2 regions of the Mesorhizobium sp. M0563 genome follow, and region 1 is predicted to be linked to the other one. Evidence: riboswitches for the same ligand, from Rfam matches in the RefSeq annotation. Region 1 holds a riboswitch; the other holds the start of a gene.
The links. A riboswitch is a leader RNA that binds a small molecule or an ion and turns the genes downstream of it on or off. The one in region 1 is predicted to bind glycine.

Region 1 (3,406 bases):
GAACTGCTCCGGCTTCTTCAGCTTCACCGCCTTGCCATCGACCGTCGTCAGCGCCAGCGCGCCGTCCGCCAGCACGATCTTCTGGACGTCGCTCCAACTCGCACCGCCAAGCGGAACGCTCTCGTCGAGGAATTTGCGCGCCCAGGCGATCACCTTCTCACCGCGCACGGCATTGTACCCCCTCCCCTTCTCCGCGCCATCGGCTTCCGGAATGGCGTCCGTGCCGTAAAGCGCATCATAGAGTGAGCCCCAGCGCGCATTGGCGGCGTTCAGCGCATAGCGCGCATTTATCACCGGCACTACCAGCTGCGGCCCCGCGACAGTTGCGATCTCCGGATCGACGTTCTTCGTCGAAACGCTGAAATCCGGCCCTTCCGGCACTAGATAGGAAATCTCCGTTAGGAAGTCCCTGTACTTCGCCAAATCCTCCGGCTGGCCGTTGCGGCGATGCCAGTGGTCGATCTTCTCCTGGATCTCGTCGCGGAACGCCAGCAGCTCGCGGTTGCGGGGGGTAAGATCGTTCACGATCGATGAGAAAGACGCCCAGAAGGCTGAATTGCCGATGCCCGTGCCCGGTAGCGCCTCGTCACGCATGAAGTCGTGCAGCTCCCGCGCGATTTTCAGCCCGGCAGTCTCGATGCGGACAGCGTTTAGCTGCTGGTTGTCCACCTTATCCTCCTATACCACCAGACGATTGTCGACAGGAAGATCTTGTGCGACGACCTCAGCCAACATCGCTGATGTCGCGGCAGACAGTGTCCAGCCAAGGTGCCCGTGGCCGGTGTTATAGTAAACGCCCGGCGCCTTCCCTTTGCCGACACGCGGCATCATGTTCGGCATCATAGGACGGAGGCCCGCCCATGGCACGATGCGGTTCGTGTTGACGCCCGGAAAGAGTTGCCGCGTCCAGTCTACCAGAGGTCTTACCCGGTCATCCCTTATGTCCCGGTTCTGGCCGTTGAACTCTGCGGTCCCAGCCACTCGGAAGTGCGCTTCGCCAAGCCGGCTGGTCACGATTTTGGCCCTGTCGTCGAGGATACTCACCCAGGGAGCGGCTTCCTGTGCCGCATTGTCCCCCAGCTGTATCGTGATCGAGTAGCCCTTGACAGGATAGATGTTGAGACGATCGCCCAGCATCGCCGCGAAGTCACGGCTGTTCGAGCCCGCGCATACGACGATCGCGTCGGCTTCGATAACCTGCGCCGGGGCAGCTTGGCTCGAGTACGTCACCCTGAAGCGACCGCGTCGCTCAATTCTTGTCACCGACGCGTCGTAGTGGAAACTTCCACCGCGCCGTTCGCATGCGCGGGCCAAGCCGGTGGTATACTTGTGGATGTCACCTGTTGAGTCCGAAGGTGTGTAGAACCCACCATAGAAAGCGCCCTGCAAGGCCGGCTCAATGGACGCGATCTCGCCAGCCGTGACCGGCCGCCTGTCAAGGCCCCCTTCGATGAGGAGTTGGTTGACTTTCGTGCCGTGGTCGAAGCCCGGCTTGTCCCAATAGACATGAAGTATCCCGCGACGAACGTGGTCGAAATCGATCCTCTCACGCTCAGCGATGTCAAACATGTGCCTGCGCGCAGCGATAGCCAAACGGGTGGTGGCAACAGTATTCTCGCGGTACTTCGCGATATGGGATACAAATTCCGCAAGCCAGCTATACTTGTGCCATGTCGGCGCCGGGTTGATGAGGAGTGGCGCATCGCGCCTCGCCATCCACTTGATGCCTTTTAAGATGGTCGACCAGTGGTTCCAGACTTCCGCATTGCTCGCTGATAACTGGCCGCCGTTTGCAAACGAGGTCTCCATTGCGGCATAGCGCTGACGCTCTAGCACGGTGACCTCATAGCCGTGTTCCAAAAGGGTATAGGCTGTCGACACGCCGGTAATGCCGGCACCAATCAAAACAATCTTGGGCATTTCGCTCTCCAGACAAGACAATGGGTTCAGGCCAGTCGGCCCGCGGCTCTTCCCCAAATCTGTCACTGTACCTGAGAGCTTGACCGGGTGGCCCGGCTTTCCCCTTCGGTGGACGCTCTGGCGTCTCTCTCCAGATTGTTCGGCGGCACGGTCGCTTGTACCTGAGAGTTTCCTTGGGGGGTTGCTCCGTCGGTGTCGGCAACGTGCCGATCTCTCCCGTACTGCCTATCGAACAGTCCGTTTATAGCTCCGTCCAACGATGGTTACAGCCACGCTTGCCCCTCAATGGTGAAACAGGCCCATCATTTTCGCCAGCAAGCTGAAACGCGTGAACTGAGGATGCCCGTTTCTTCGGCAACCAGCGGGACACTCGAACATCTCATGGAGCATGTTCTCAGGCCCCCGAACCACGGAGCCGCTTATGTCAATGCGCTGCTCGCCGCCGTCGGCTACAACTGCCTCTTGCTCAACTGGCTTAGGCTTTTGTTTGCCTACTTCCTAGCCCTGTTCGCAACCGCCGCAGCGCCGCCGGTTCAGCCGCGATCAGCCTAACCGAAGTGCCGATACCGCCCAGCCGACCGCCGTAAGTTTGGAATGGTTTAGGCAAAACTCACGCTCAGGTGAAAAGAAACGGTCGCGTATCGGCTATGATTGCAACGATGGCACCTTTTGAATGGAGTAGCGTTTCATTGAGCGTCCGATCTTGCAACGAGCGTTTCGGACCGCTAATGCCACATCTTGGTTTCGCATCTAGGGTATCGGGATGATAGATGACCTTGACCGGCGGATCCTCGGCGTCCTGCAAAAGAACAACAGGTTTTCGTTCGCCGAGCTTGCGGATCTCGTGGGCTCCTCTGCTGCCTCATGCATGCGCCGCGTGAATAAGTTACGCGCCGACGGCGTTATCACCGCTGATATCTCCCTGGTTGATCCCAAAGCGCTCGGGAAGTCGCTGATCGTGGTCGTAACGGTGGAGCTTGATCGCGAGCGTTTAGATCTTGTCGATGACTTCAAGCGAGCAATGAGGGCGGCGAAAGAGGTCACCCAATGCTATATGGTGACAGGTGATGCTGACTTCGTTCTTATTGTAGCAGTGGAGGACGTCGAGGCCTTTGACGTTTTTGTAAAGACCAAACTCTACACAAATCCCAATGTGCGCAAGTTCAAGAGCATGATTGCGCTGGACCGCGTGAAGTTCGAGCCCCGGACGCTAGTATAGCGTTGTACGGCTGAACGTTTCCGCCACTCCTGCCCCCATTTTGAAGCGTCCGTTGCGGCTAGAGGGCCAGTTTGATCGCAATCAGTGCATCGAAGTCTGCAAACTAATTGGATCACAGGGTGACCGGCGGCTGGCCACAAATGGCTTTATCGCCCCGCTCAAGTGGTAGTCGATCGCGCTGACGACATTTGGCACGCGCGGCGTGCTTGCGGTCAGAGGTGCGCCAACATTTGAATTGCTGGGATGTGGAGTCGCTGGGCGGTTCTG
Region 2 (3,406 bases), on a different contig from region 1:
TCAGCGTCTCGACCGAGGGAACGCCGATCGTGGCCAGCATGGCTCTGACGTCTTGGAGGCCCGGGCCGATATGGCGAGCCGAGAAGGGGTAGGGTGCTGCGGTCATCTTGCTGGTCCTGCTATCAACCAATATGGGCTTTGTAAGCGGCTTCATCGAGGAGGCCGTCGAGCTGGCTCTCATTGGCCAGCTTCATCTTCCACAGCCAGCCGTCGCCGGTTGCCGCCGAATTGACGAGCGAAGGATCGGCCGACAGCGCGGTGTTGGCTTCGGTGATCTCGCCGTCGACCGGTGCGTAGACGTCCGATGCCGCCTTGACCGATTCGACCACCACGGCCGTATCGCCCTTGGCCAGCTTTTTCCCTGGCTCAGGCAGTTCGACGAAGACGAGGTCACCGAGCTGCTGCTGCGCGTAATCGGTGATGCCGACGGTGGCGATGCCGCCCTCGACGCGAAGCCATTCGTGATCTTCGGTGAAATAGGTCTTTGCCATTGAAATCATCCTTTGCGGTAGCGATGGGGCGTGAAGGGCAAGGGGTGGATGTCGACCGGGATTTTCGTCCCGCGGACATCGGCGAACAGTCTTGTGCCGGGCTTGGCAAGCGGCGTCCGGACGTAGCCCATTGCCACCGGATGACCGGCCGAGGGGCCGAAGCCGCCTGAGGTGACATGGCCGGCAGGGTTGCCGTCGGCGTCGAAAAGGGCAGCACCGGCGCGCACCGGCTGGCGGCCGTCCGGCTTCAGGCCGACGCGTTTTTGCGCCGGGCCGCGCTCCAGGATGGCGCGCAATGCATCGGCGCCGATGAACGCGCCAGAGGCGCGAACCTCCTTGGGGATGGCCCACATCAGCCCGGCGCTCGCCGGATCGATCTCCGGCGTGATGTCCAGCCCGTGCAGGCACAGTCCTGCTTCGAGCCGCAGGCTGTCGCGGGCGGCAAGGCCGATCCACATCACTCGCTCGTCCTCGAGCAACCTGGTGACGAGGGTTCGCGCGTCCGCTTCCGGCAGGCCGATCTCGAAACCGTCTTCGCCGGTATAGCCCGACCGGCTCATGAACCAGTTTTCGCGCGGCTCGATGCCGTGCATGAACACCAGCGAACCGGTCTCGATGCCGGCGCGGGAAAGGGCAGCCCATGCCTCGGGGCCCTGGATGGCCAGGAAGACGCGGTCGAGCGCGTCCACCTTCACGTCGAAATCCTCGGCAAGTTCACGCAGATGCTTTTCGTCGGCGGCGGCGTTGCCGGCATTGGCGACCATCATGAAGCGCTCGACGCCGAGCTTGGTGACGATCAGATCGTCGAGTATTCCGGCGGCCTCATTGAGGAAGAACGTGTATTTGGACTGGGAAACCTGAAGCGCGCCGGCATCGAACGGGCAGGCGCGGTTCAGAAGCGCTGCTGCGCCCGGGCCGCTGATTTCGAACAGCTTCATGTGCGAGATGTCGAACAGGCCGGCATGCTCGCGGCTGTGAAGATGCTCCTTCATCACGCCGGCCGGATAGGTCAGCGGCATCGACCAGCCGGCGAAGGCGCCGAAGCGCGCACCGGCTGCCATGTGCAGATCTTCGAGGGGAAGGTGTTTGGTGTCGTCGCCCGTCATGTCATCTCCAGAGTCGCACGCAAGCGGTCGCGAATGGCGACCAGTCCGTGCCCCTCTGTCTGAAGCCTGAGAGACTCGCGCCCCGTAACTCTGTCGGCAGCGCTTACACCTTCGGCGCGGGGGCAAGCCCCGACTTTCCAGAGTGTCTTTCCCGTCTACGGTTCTTTTGCCTGAGAGATTTCGGGCGATTTCCCCTTCGGCGGCAGCTCTCGCTGCTCTCTCCCGCAAACAGGTAGGACTCGGTTAAGAGCCCTCGACTCGTCATCCATAGCCCGTGGACGACACCTTGTCACCTGCCAGCGACATTTTTACTGGCAGTCTTCTGCGGGCCTTCTTTACAGGCAAGCCTTCGCTAACCACGCCGCTTGCCGGTTTCTCAAGACCTTGCTGATATGCCGGATAAGGGCCGGCAATTGCCGGCGGCGGGCGGGGAACAAAATGGGCGAATTGATCATGAGCGCGCCAGTGGCCGGGCTGACCTCGAAAAATCGGATCACGGCGGAAGACGTGGTCATGCTGCGCGGCGAAGTGTTCGGCGACGGCGTGGTAACGCGCGGCGAGGCCGAGGCGCTGTTTGCGCTCGACGCGACGGCGAGGGACAAATGCGCGGAATGGCTCGAGTTTTTCGTCGAGGCCGTCACCGACTTCATCGTCCACCAGGAACAGCCGGCCGGCTATGTTTCCCAGGACAATGCCGACTGGCTGATCCGGGCGATTTCGCGCGACGGCATGGTTGACAGCCGAACCGAACTCGAGCTGCTAGTGCACGTGCTGGAAGTTGCCAAATCATCGCCGAGCACGCTTTCCGGCTATGCGCTGGAGCAGGTCGCTCATGCGGTCGTGGATGGCAAGGGGCCGCTGACGACCGGCGGCAGGCTTATCCCTGGGTCGATAGCCAAGGCTGAGGTCGAGCTGTTGCGCCGCATCCTTTACGCCTATGGCGGCGATGGCAACATCGCCATCAGCCGCGCCGAGGCCGAGGTGCTGTTCAAGATCAACGAGCGGACAGTGGCGGGCGACAATGATCCGTCGTGGAACGATCTGTTCGTCAAGGCGATCGCCAATTTCGTCATGTGTTCGGCCGGCTACGAAGCGCCGGTGCGCGATGTGGCGCTGCGCCGGGATGCTTTTTTCGAGCAGGCCGATCCGGAGATCGGCGGTTTCTTCAGCCGCATGGTGTCGGGTGGCCTGTCCGGCATTATGGAGGCCTATCGTTCACCGGGCGACGTCGAGGCCGAATGGGAATCGAGGAACAACGCAGCCGAGGCTCTGGCCCGCCGCGCCGAGACGGTCGATGCCGGCGAGGCGAAATGGCTGGCTGAACACATCGGCGACCGGCCGCTGCAGGAGAACGAGCGTGCGTTGCTGACGCTGATCAAGCACGCCTCGCCGGAAATCCACCCGGCGCTCAAGCCGCTGATCGACAAGGTCGCATAACAGGTCGCCAACCTATTGCTTGGCAGGTTCCGGCTTGGCGCCGGTGTCGAACCGCGACATCCATTTGAAGCTGCCGAACCAGTAGCGGCGCACGCCGCCTATGGTGCCGTCAGCGGTACGCGCGCCGATCCAGTTGTTGACGTATTGGATGAGGCGGACATCGTCCGGCCGCATGGCAAACGCCTCCGGCGTCCGCAACAGCGGACCGCCCACCATTTTCAATTTCGCGTCATAGAGCCTGGCGGCCATTTGCGGCGTTGGCGATGTGGCGACCATCGCCTGTGCGTCGCCGCCGATGATCGCGGCGAAAACATCTGAGGTATTGTCGAAAGACAGGATGGTCGCCTTAGGAAAAGCTTCCTTCGCGGCGGC

Region 2: another riboswitch for glycine. It lies ahead of gcvT (glycine cleavage system aminomethyltransferase GcvT); the one in region 1 lies ahead of NKI50_RS28990 (D-amino acid dehydrogenase).

The regions. Positions count from the first base shown of each region.
Region 1 covers NZ_JAMYQV010000035.1:1,601-5,006, reverse strand. Annotated here, with positions in the region: gene NKI50_RS28995 (malate synthase G) at 1-594, opposite strand, end outside; gene NKI50_RS28990 (D-amino acid dehydrogenase) at 679-1,920, opposite strand; glycine riboswitch at 2,059-2,149, opposite strand; gene NKI50_RS28985 (Lrp/AsnC family transcriptional regulator) at 2,684-3,139, shown strand.
Region 2 covers NZ_JAMYQV010000001.1:481,314-484,719, forward strand. Annotated here, with positions in the region: gene gcvP (aminomethyl-transferring glycine dehydrogenase) at 1-106, opposite strand, end outside; gene gcvH (glycine cleavage system protein GcvH) at 123-491, opposite strand; gene gcvT (glycine cleavage system aminomethyltransferase GcvT) at 497-1,597, opposite strand; glycine riboswitch at 1,746-1,832, opposite strand; gene NKI50_RS02360 (hypothetical protein) at 2,036-3,034, shown strand; gene NKI50_RS02365 (transporter substrate-binding domain-containing protein) at 3,047-3,406, opposite strand, start outside.